DNA from 2 places in the Streptomyces sp. NPDC057010 genome. Region 1 is predicted to be linked to the other one. Evidence: riboswitches for the same ligand, from Rfam matches in the RefSeq annotation. Region 1 holds a riboswitch; the other holds the start of a gene.
What was found. A riboswitch is a leader RNA that binds a small molecule or an ion and turns the genes downstream of it on or off. The one in region 1 is predicted to bind cobalamin.

Region 2: it holds a riboswitch for cobalamin, as region 1 does, so the genes downstream of both, metE (5-methyltetrahydropteroyltriglutamate--homocysteine S-methyltransferase) here and ACFTXQ_RS33550 (ribonucleoside-diphosphate reductase subunit alpha) in region 1, are expected to answer to the same signal.

The regions. Positions count from the first base shown of each region.
Region 1 is NZ_JBHUSC010000071.1:15,692-21,156, forward strand. It holds gene ACFTXQ_RS33545 (ribonucleotide-diphosphate reductase subunit beta) at 1-170, opposite strand, end outside; gene ACFTXQ_RS33550 (ribonucleoside-diphosphate reductase subunit alpha) at 170-2,548, opposite strand; cobalamin riboswitch at 2,688-2,819, opposite strand; gene ACFTXQ_RS33555 (GNAT family N-acetyltransferase) at 2,864-3,364, opposite strand; gene ACFTXQ_RS33560 (hypothetical protein) at 3,426-3,611, shown strand; gene ACFTXQ_RS33565 (Uma2 family endonuclease) at 3,557-3,982, shown strand; gene ACFTXQ_RS33570 (CstA-like transporter-associated (seleno)protein) at 4,034-4,231, opposite strand; gene ACFTXQ_RS33575 (carbon starvation CstA family protein) at 4,231-5,465, opposite strand, start outside.
Region 2 is NZ_JBHUSC010000075.1:5,965-11,429, reverse strand. It holds gene ACFTXQ_RS34015 (DUF6114 domain-containing protein) at 1-89, shown strand, start outside; gene ACFTXQ_RS34010 (hypothetical protein) at 86-742, shown strand; gene ACFTXQ_RS34005 (metallophosphoesterase) at 778-1,545, opposite strand; cobalamin riboswitch at 1,670-1,899, shown strand; gene metE (5-methyltetrahydropteroyltriglutamate--homocysteine S-methyltransferase) at 2,070-4,388, shown strand; gene ACFTXQ_RS33995 (hypothetical protein) at 4,561-5,310, shown strand; partial or broken gene ACFTXQ_RS33990 (sigma-70 family RNA polymerase sigma factor) at 5,448-5,465, shown strand, end outside.

The sequences.
Region 1 (5,465 bases):
GGCGTCAGCTTCGCGAGGTCGGCGACGTCCGAGTGGAGGTCGACCTCCTCCACCGTCCACGTGTTCTTGATCGCGTCGCGGTAGCGCTCGTAGAAGTCCGGGTAGCGCATCGGGCGGAGCGTGAGCTCGAAGCCCGGGTCCAGGAGGTTCTTCTTGTCGGTGGAGCTCATTACTGGCAGGCCTCGCAGGACTCGGGGTTCTCAAGGGAGCAGGCCAGCGCGTCGGCGTCGACGGCCTGCGGGAGGGCCACGGGGGTGGTGGCGGCCTGCGCGGCGCGGGCGATCTTCGTCGCCGGGCGCGAGCGCAGGTAGTACGTGGTCTTCAGACCCTGCTTCCAGGCGTACGCGTACATCGAGCTGAGCTTGCCGATGGTCGGCGTCTCCATGAACAGGTTCAGGGACTGGCTCTGGTCCAGGAACGGGGTACGGGCCGCGGCCATGTCGATCAGGCCGCGCTGCGGGATCTCCCACGCCGTGCGGTACAGCTCGCGCACCTCGGCCGGGATCCAGCCGAAGCCCTGCACCGAGCCGGAGGAGTCGCGCAGCGCCTCGCGGGTCTGCGCGTCCCACACGCCGAGCTGCTTCAGCTCCTCCACCAGGTAGGCGTTGACCTGGAGGAACTCACCGCTGAGGGTCTCGCGCTTGAAGAGGTTGGAGACCTGCGGCTCGATGCACTCGTACACGCCCGCGATCGAGGCGATCGTCGCCGTCGGGGCGATCGCGAGGAGCAGGGAGTTGCGCATGCCGGTCTTCGCGACCCGGGCGCGCAGCGCGTCCCAGCGCTCCGGCCAGTTCAGCGCCACGTCGTAGTGGTCCGGGTGCAGGACGCCCTGGGCGGTGCGGGTCTCGGCCCACGCCGGGAGCGGGCCGCTGCGCTCGGCGAGGTCGCAGGACGCCTCGTACGCGGCCAGCATGATCCGCTCGGAGATCTTCGTCGACAGGGCCTTCGCCTCGGGGGAGTCGAAGGGGAGCCGCAGCTTGAAGAAGACGTCCTGGAGGCCCATCGCGCCCAGGCCCACCGGACGCCACTTGGCGTTGGAGCGGCCGGCCTGCTCGGTCGGGTAGAAGTTGATGTCGACCACGCGGTCGAGGAAGGTCACGGCCGTCCGGACGGTCTCGTCCAGGCGCTCCCAGTCCAGCTCCCCGCCGGCCACGAAGGCGCCCAGGTTGACCGAGCCGAGGTTGCAGACGGCGGTCTCGCCGTCGTTGGTGACCTCGATGATCTCGGTGCAGAGGTTGGAGGAGTGGACGACCGTGCCGGGCAGCGCGGTCTGGTTCGCGGTCCGGTTGGAGGCGTCCTTGAAGGTCATCCAGCCCTGGCCGGTCTGCGCGAGCGTGCGCATCATGCGGCCGTACAGGTCGCGGGCCGGCATGGTCTTCTTGGCGAGCCCGGCCGCCTCGGCCTTGACGTACGCGGCGTCGAAGTCGGCGCCGTACAGGTCCACCAGCTCGGGGACGTCGGCCGGGGAGAACAGCGACCACTGGCCGTCCGCGTTCACGCGGCGCATGAACTCGTCCGGGATCCAGTGGGCGAGGTTGAGGTTGTGCGTACGGCGCTGGTCCTCGCCGGTGTTGTCGCGCAGCTCCAGGAACTCCTCGATGTCCGCGTGCCAGGTCTCCAGGTAGACGGCGGCGGCGCCCTTGCGGCGGCCGCCCTGGTTCACGGCGGCGACGGAGGCGTCCAGGGTCTTCAGGAACGGCACGATGCCGTTGGAGTGGCCGTTGGTGCCGCGGATCAGCGAACCGCGGGCGCGGATGCGGGAGTACGACAGGCCGATGCCGCCGGCGTGCTTCGAGAGGCGGGCGACCTGGTGGTAGCGGTCGTAGATCGAGTCGAGCTCGTCCAGCGGGGAGTCCAGCAGGTAGCAGGAGGACATCTGCGGGTGCCGGGTGCCGGAGTTGAAGAGCGTGGGGGAGGACGGCAGGTAGTCGAGGCGGCTCATCAGCCGGTAGAGCGAAGCCACTTCCTCGACGGCGCGCACGCTCTCGTCCTCGGCGAGGCCGCAGGCCACGCGCAGCATGAAGTACTGCGGGGTCTCGATGACCTGGCGGGTGATGGGGTGGCGCAGCAGGTAGCGGCTGTGCAGGGTGCGCAGGCCGAAGAAGCCGAACCGGTCGTCCGCGCCCTCGGCGAGAGTGTGTTCCACCAGCGCGTCCAGGCGGGCCGCGTGGGTGCGGACGAACTCGGCCGTGCGGTCGGCGATGAGCCCCTCGCGGTGGCCGACCTCGACGGAGGCGGAGAAGGAGGTGGCGCCCTGGCCGGCGGCCTCGTCGGCGACGGCCAGCGTCAGCAGCCGGGCGGCGAGCCTGGAGTACGCCGGGTCCTCGGAGATCAGCCCGGCGGCGGCCTCGGTGGCCAGCCCCCGCAGCTCGGCCTCGTCGGCGGCGGCGCTGCGGCCGCGCAGCGCGGCGGCGGCGACCCGGCCGGGGTCGGCGTCGGGGAGGTCGGCCGTCAGCTCGGTGAGGGTACGCAGCAGCGTGGCCCCCGGGCCCTCGGTGTTGTCGCCTGAAACGGACTCGGCGCGCGGTGCGGAAGGCGCGATGGTCACGGCGGGAGCTCTCCCTCGCTCGGCCCGGCGTCGGCGGGCAGGGCACGGGGAGGCGCATGCGGGCGCGACAGGTCGCGCACACCGCACGGCGTCCACCGGCCCAACCGCGAGGCCCGGACGTATCGGCACCCGGTTCGGTCGAGCCGGGCGCACTGTCGGCAGGTCTTCGGACTTGCGGGTGCACCGATGGGTGCACTTCATACCGTTGCGGGACAGTTCCGGATTCACACCGGATTCCCCTGCGGCGACAGCAGGCATGAGCATACATGTGGGGGCCGTGTCCTGTGCGACCCCCTAGATGTTGTGTCGCCGTGGCTACAGTTCGAGACCGTACGTAAGCAGAGTGAGGGCGGGGAACGGCGCCCAGTCCCGCGCGGGGGTCCGTACGAAGCCGAGGCGTTCATAGATCCGGTGGGCGGCCGGCATGTCATCCGACGTGGACAGCACGAGGCGCCGTACGCCGTCGAGGGCCCGGGCGCGGTCGATGCAGGCTCGTACCAGTGCCTCGCCGGCCCCCTGTCCGCGGCCCTCCCGGGCGACGGCCAGCATCCGGAACTCGGCTTCGTCGGACTGCGCGATGTCGCGGAAGGAACTCCCGGGCGGGGCGAAGGCCACACCGCCGAGCAGCCGGCCGTCGCTCCGCACGGCGACCAGTATCTCGCTGTCGGCGGCCCGCCCGGCCACGTCCCGCAGCCGCGCGAGGTACGGGTCCTCCTCGCCGTAGGTGAGCAGCCCGTCCCCGAGGTAGGCCCGCGCGGTGATCTCCCCGAGCTCCTCGTACTCCGCCGGCAGCGCCTGCCTGATCACGATGTCCATGCGGTCGAGTGTGCCGGACACTACCCTGACGGGCATGGGCACCCGAGGGGATCGACCCCACATGCTTCCCGAAGAGTTCGAGGCGGTGGCGCGGATCGCCGCCCGCGTGGCGCAAGGGCTGCGGCTCGAGTTCATCGACGGGCGACTGAGCGTCAAGGCCCGGCATGACGGGAATCGGGGGAGGGTGGCCCAGTGGCTGACGCGCGGCTTGCTCGAGGCGAGGCCGGAGCTCTTCCTGCATGCCTGAAGGGACTGCGGGTACAGACGGATCTCGCGTGCCGTGCCACGGCCGACGGCGCGTTGGCGCCGAGCGAGGCGTTCGCAGGACAGGGTGAATGGGGCGACCCGAAGCCGGTGCTCATGGTTGCCGAGGTCACCTCGTACGACCGTGAAACCGACCGGCGCAGCCGGGTCGACAAGCCCCGGGCCTATGCGGAGACCGGTATCCCTGTCTATCTGCTGGTCGACCGGGACAACGGCCTGGTTGCCGTCCACAGCGAGCCCGACGGGCCGCGGTACGAGCTGGTGCGCAGCATTCCGTTCGGCAAGGACGTCGAGCTCCCCGACCCCGTCGGCGTCACCCTCCGGACCGAGCCCCTCAAGGACTGGGTGCGTTGAGCCCACACGCGCCGAAGGGCCCCGCCGGGGGGCGGGGCCCTTCGTGTGTGTTCAGCAGCAGCGGAAGCCCTCGCGGGGGTCCGCCTCGCGGGCGTCCGTGCGAGCCCGCTCGAACTCGCGGCGGGTCGGGACCGCGGCGTGCGGGTCGTGGGAGCGGGCGTGGGCGACGTGGCGGTCGTACGCCGCCTCGCCCGAGAACTCCCGTACGTAGTACCGGGCCCGCTCCAGCGCGCTGCGCAGGCGGCTCATCAGGCCACCGGCTCCTTCGGGCGTCCGCCGCCCGAGTCGAGGCCCGCCGCGGCGAGCTCCGCCCGCTCCTCGGCGGTCGGGACGAGCCCGGCCGGGGCGATGATCTTCGACTCGGTCCACGGGACCTCGGAGAGCCTCACGGACTCGGGGCTGCTGATGGCCTTGAAGCACGTCCGGGCCGCGTCCGCCAGCACGATGATGATCAGGATCGCGAACAGCGCCGACAGCGCGCCGTCCACCGTGGCGTTGGTGACCACGGTGTGCATGTCGTCCATGTTCTTCGCGGGCGGCAGCACCTTCCCCGCGTCGATCCCGGTCTGGTACTTGTCGCGCTGCGCGAAGAAGCCGACCTTCACGTCCTCCGAGAAGATCTTCTGGTAGCTGGCGGTGAGCGTGACGGCCACGTCCCAGGCCAGCGGAACGCCCGTCACCCAGGCCCACTTCAGCCGGCCGGACTTGACCAGCAGCGTGGTGCAGACGGCCAGGGCCACCGCGGCCAGCAGCTGGTTCGCGATGCCGAACAGCGGGAAGAGCTGGTTGATGCCGCCGAGCGGGTCCTTGATGCCGACCCACAGGAAGTAGCCCCAGCCGCCGACGACGATCGCGCTCGCCAGCCAGACGCCCGGCTTCCAGCTGACGTTCCTGAAGGACTTGTGCACGTTGCCGAGGGTGTCCTGGAGCATGAACCGCCCGACGCGGGTGCCCGCGTCGACCGTCGTCAGGATGAACAGCGCCTCGAACATGATGGCGAAGTGGTACCAGAAGGCCTTCATGCCGGCGCCGCCGATGACGGCCGAGAAGATCTCCGACATTCCGAGTGCGAAGGTCGGCGCGCCGCCCGTACGGGACAGCAGGCTGGCCTCCTCGACGTCCTTCGCCGCCTGCGCGAGGGCGTCCGGGGAGATGGCGAAGCCGAAGTTGGTCACGGCCGCGGAGGCGGTCTCGACCGTGGTGCCGATGACACCGCCGGGGGAGTTGACGGCGAAGAAGAGGCCGGGCTCGATGATGGTGGCCGCGATCATCGCCATGATGGCGACGAAGGACTCGGTCAGCATGGCGCCGTAGCCGATGACCCGGACCTGGGTCTCCTTCTGGATCATCTTCGGGGTGGTGCCGGAGGAGACCAGCGAGTGGAATCCGGACAGGGCGCCGCACGCGATGGTGATGAAGACGAACGGGAACATAGAGCCGGCGAAGACCGGGCCGTCGCCGCGGGTCGCGAAGTCGGTGACCG
Region 2 (5,465 bases), on a different contig from region 1:
CGTACGCCGCCACGCCGCGCCCGGGCTCCTCCCCCAGCCCCACTCCCCCTCCCACCCTGCACCAGGATCCCCAAGGAGCACAGCCATGAGCCGTACGCGCACCGCGCTCGCCCTCGGGTTGGCCGCCGCCGGAGCCCTGTCGGTGGCCTCGGTCACCGCCACCGCCACCGCCGCGCCGTTGCCCGCGGCCGGGTCGACCACCGTCACCCCGGCCGGGCACTCCTTCAAGGCCACCCTCAGCGGGAAGGCCACCCTCAAGGCCGGGTCGGTGACGGTGACCTGTACGGTCTCCGTCTCCACCGGCACGGTGCCGGCCGCGCCCGGCAACCACAACGCCGCCGGGCCGGTCTCCTCGCCGATCTCGCCGCCGACGTACAGCTCCTGCACCTCCAGCATGCCGGGCGTGACCCCCACGGTCACCACCAGCGGCGCCTGGTCGGTGTCGATGCAGGACGGCTCCCCCGTCACCGCGACCATGACCGTGCCGGTCGGCGGGCTGGTGGTCAAGACGACGGGGCTCGCCTCCTGTACCGTCACGGCGGCGCCCACGGCCGCGGCCAACGTCGGCGGCACCTGGGCCAACGGCGCGCCGTCGAGCCTGACCTTCACCAACGCCTCCGTGCCGGTCAAGGTCACCGGCGGGTTCGGCTGCCCGACGAGCGCGACCTCGTCCACCTTCAACGCCGTCTACCTCGTCGCCGACACGACCGACCCGGCCCAGCAGATCACCGTGGGCCCCTGACCCCGCGCACGAGTGGCCCGCCGCGCCGGCCGCGCCTACGGGCGGGCCACGACCACCCGGTAGTGGGTCGTCAGCCGCCCGTCCTCGCCCAGCACGTGGAAGGCGACGGCGGGCGGCTCGTCGAGGTGGACGTGGTGGTCGGGTGCGGTCTGGACCTCCCAGGGGAGCCGCAGGGTGGAGACCACGCCCGGCGCGACCAGCAGCGGGCGCCCGGCGAAGGTGGTCGCCGCCGCGGTGTGGGCGTGCCCGCACAGGAAGGCCTTGAGGTGCGGGTGCCGCTCGGCCAGCGCCGCGAGCCGCTCCTCGCCGAACTGCCGGATCTCGTCCACGTACGGGGTGTGCAGCGCAGCCGGCGGGTGGTGGAAGGCGACCAGCACCGGGGTCTCCCGCGGCGTGTCGGCCAGTACGCCGTCCAGCCAGCCGAGCGTGGACTCCTCCAGCAGGCCGTGGTCCTCGCCGGGGACGGAGGAGTCGCACACCGCGAGCACGAACCCGTCCCCGCGCAGCACCTGGTCGACCGGTGCCGCGGCCGCGGCGGGCCCCTCCCCCAGCAGCCCCTGCCGGAAGGCGACCCGCTCGTCGTGGTTGCCGGGGCAGATGACCAACGGGTGCCGGGAGCGCAGCAGTTTGGCGGCTTCCTCGTATTCGGCGGCGGTGGCGTGGTCGGCTATGTCACCGCTGACCAGGACGGCGTCCAGGTCGTACGGCAGGCTGTCGAGGTACTCCATGACGGCGCGGGTGCGGTCGGCGGCCCGCGTGCCGCCGTCGAGATGGACATCGCTGAGGTGGGCGATCACGATCACGAGCGGTGACTCCTTCGTCTCTGATCAAGAGAAGTGATCATCCTAGTCAACAGGGCTGCCGGCTCCGGGGGCTTGGGACGGTCGGGCCGGAAATCGGCTCGTGGTTTCCACGCGTACAGCGGGTAGGCTTGTGAACGCAGCTGGTTCGCTCCCGTCCGCCAGGCGGGACGCGTCGCAAGAGGGAACCCGGTGGGAATCCGGGACTGCCCCGCAGCGGTGAGCGGGAACGACCGCCGTCATACGCACTGGGACCGGAACCGGTCCTGGGAAGCGACGGCCAGTAGGTGCCGCCTCTCGAAACAGAGGTCGGTGTGCCCGCGAGTCCGAAGACCTGCCCGTTGCCCGTGCGCGAACGACCGCGCACGGTTTCCCGGTGACCTCGTGGGCGGGTCGGCGTGCACCTCAGGCGGGTCTCCCGTCGCGTACCCAGCCGTACGCGACCCCGGCGGGCCGCCCGTTCCGGCACCCCTTCGCGCCTTCGGCCCTCACCGGGCCATGGAGACAGGCTCGCGAAGGAGAGTTCCGTGACAGACAAGTCCGCAGCCGCGGCAGCACGGCCCACCGTGTACGGCTACCCCCGGCAGGGTCAGAACCGCGAACTGAAGAAGGCCGTCGAGGGCTACTGGAAGGGCCGCGTCACCGCCGATGCCCTCCACCGCACCGCCCGGGACCTGCGCCGCTCGAACTGGCGGCAGCTCGCCGGGGCCGGCATCACCGAGGTGCCGACCGGCGACTTCTCATACTACGACCACGTGCTGGACACCAGCGTGATGGTCGGCGCCGTTCCCGCCCGGCACCGGGCGGCGGTCGCCGCCGACGCCCTCGACGGCTACTTCGCGATGGCCCGCGGCACCCAGGACGTGGCGCCGCTGGAGATGACCAAGTGGTTCGACACCAACTACCACTACCTCGTCCCCGAACTCGGCCCCGACACCGCCTTCACCGCCGACTCGGCCAAGCAGGTCGCGGAGCTGCGCGAGGCCCTCGCCCTCGGGCTGGCCCCGCGGCCCGTGCTCGTCGGCCCGGTCACCTACCTCCTGCTGGCCAAGCCGGCCCCCGGCGTCGCACCCGGCTTCCAGCCGCTGACCCTCCTGGACCGGCTGCTGCCCGTCTACGCGCAGGTCCTCGCCGACCTGCGGGCGGCCGGCGCCGAGTGGGTGCAGCTGGACGAGCCGGCCCTCGTCCAGGACCGGACCCCGGCCGACCTGGGCGCCGCGGCCCGCGCCTACCGGGAGCTCGGCGCGCTCACCGACCGGCCCAGGATGCTGGTCGCCTCGTACTTCGACCGGCTGGGCGACGCCCTGCCGGTGCTCGCGAAGGCGCCCGTCGAGGGCCTGGCCCTGGACTTCACCGAGCGGGCCGCCGGCAACCTCGCCGACCTCGCCGCCGTGGGCGGCCTGCCCGGCAAGCGCCTGGTCGCCGGCGTGGTCAACGGCCGCAACATCTGGATCAACGACCACGCGAAGTCCCTCACCACCCTGGGCACGCTGCTGGGCCTCGCCGACCGCGTCGACGTCGCCGCGTCCTGTTCCCTGCTGCACGTCCCGCTGGACGTCGCCGCCGAACGCGACATCGACCCGCAGGTCCGCCGCTGGCTGGCCTTCGCCCGGCAGAAGAGCGCCGAGATCACCACGCTGGCCCGCGGCCTGGCCCACGGTACCGACGCGATCGCGGCCGAACTCGCCGCCAACCGGGCCGACCTGGCCTCGCGGGCGAGCTCGGCGCTCACCCACGACCCGGCCGTACGGGCCCGCGCCGCCGCGGTCACCGCGGCCGATGCCCGCCGCCCGCAGCCCTACGCCGACCGGGCCCCCGCCCAGCGGGCCCACCTGCGCCTGCCCCCGCTGCCCACCACCACGATCGGCTCCTTCCCGCAAACCCCGGAGTTGCGCACCGCCCGCGCCGACCTGCGCGCCGGACGCCTCGGCACGGACGGCTACGAGGAGCGCATCGAGGCCGAGATCCGCGAGGTCCTCGCCTTCCAGGAGAAGGCGGGCATCGACGTGCTCGTGCACGGGGAGCCCGAACGCAACGACATGGTCCAGTACTTCGCCGAACAGCTGACCGGCTACCTGGCCACGCAGCACGGCTGGGTCCAGTCGTACGGGACGCGCTACGTCCGCCCGCCGGTCCTCGCCGGCGACATCTCCCGCCCCGACCCGATGACCGTCCGCTGGACCTCCTACGCCCAGGCGCAGACGGGCCGTCCCGTCAAGGGGATGCTGACCGGCCCGGTCACCATGCTGGCCTGGTCCTTCGTACGCGACGACCAGCCGCTCGGCGACACCGCCCGCAAGGTGGCCCTCGCCCTGCGGGACGAGGTGAACGACCTGGAGGCCGCGGGGACTTCGGTGATCCAGGTGGACGAGCCCGCCCTGCGTGAAACCCTTCCGCTGCGGGCCGACGGGCACGCCGAGTACCTGGCCTGGGCCACCGAATCGTTCCGGCTCACCACGAGCGGGGTCCGGCCGGAGACCCAGATCCACACCCACATGTGCTACGCGGAGTTCGGCGACGTCCTCCAGGCCATCGACGACCTCGACGCGGACGTCATCAGCCTGGAAGCCGCCCGCTCCCACATGCAGGTGGCGGACGAACTCGCGGGCGCGGGCTACCCGCGCGAGGTCGGGCCGGGCGTCTGGGACATCCACTCGCCGCGCGTCCCCTCCGCCGACGAGGCGGCCGCCCTGCTGCGCAAGGGGCTCCGGGCGATCCCGGCCGAGCGGCTGTGGGTCAACCCGGACTGCGGCCTGAAGACCCGCGGTTGGCCGGAGACCCGGGCCTCCCTGGAGCACCTGGTCGCGGCGGCCCACACGGTCCGCTCCGAGCTGACCTCCGGCTGACCGGTCCCGGGAAACCAGCGAGGGCCCGGCGGCATCCGGCCGCCGGGCCCCGCGGCACGTGGGGCACCTGGGGCACGCGATCCAGGCGGGATACAGAAGAAGTACAAGAATTGCTCAGATCGTGCGCACCCGGGTGCACCGCCCGGAATCGCGGTGCGAGGATGAGCCCGCCATGACACCAGGCCCCTGTTCCCGAGCCGCCCGGGCTGCGATGTTCGCAGCCGTCTGCGTGCTGCTCGCGGCCACCGGCCACCACCTCATGACCGCAACGGCCTTACCCTGGTGGGCCGTTGCCGCTGCGGGGGCCTGTACGACGGCCACGGCCTGGGGGTTGGCCGGGCGTGAACGCGGCCTGCCCACCGTCACCGCGGCGGCCGTGGCCGTCCAGGCGGCCCTCCACGCGGGCTTCTCCCTGGTCCAGGCCGCCGCCCAGCCGTCCCTGCCGGGCGTCGGCTCGTTCGCCGGGCGGTGGGGCGCGTACCTGGCCTGCGCGGGCGGACCCCGGACGTCGATGCCGGCCATGCCTGCGATGCCGTCGATGCCCTCGATGGCGGACACAGGCGCACACGCCCACGCCCACCACGCCCTGCACGGGATGGCGGCCACGTCTCCCTCCGGGATGGGCCCGGCCGACATGTCACCCGGCGGCATGTCACCGACCGGCATGCTGGCGGCCCACCTGCTGGCGGCCGTACTCGCCGGCCTGTGGCTCGCGTACGGGGAGCAGGCCGCCTTCCGGATCCTGCGCGCGCTCGCCGGGTGGCTCCAGGCGCCGCTGCGCCCGCTGTTCGGCCTGCCGCGGGTCCCGCACCGGCCGCACGTCCGGATACGCCGCGCCCGCCGGAACGCCGGCCTCCGGCAGCTCCTCCTCGTCCACGCCATCACCTCAAGGGGTCCGCCGACGGGAACCGCTGTCCTCTGACAGCCGGCTCCCCGAGCGCGCACCGGCCTCCGCGCCGCGCCTCGGGCATCGGCCATGCCCTCCGGCAGGCCGTACACCCATCACCGGCCTGCGGCGTGCCGCGCCGGACACCCCTTCACCGTAAGGACCTTGAGGCGATGACCCCTGCCCTCCTG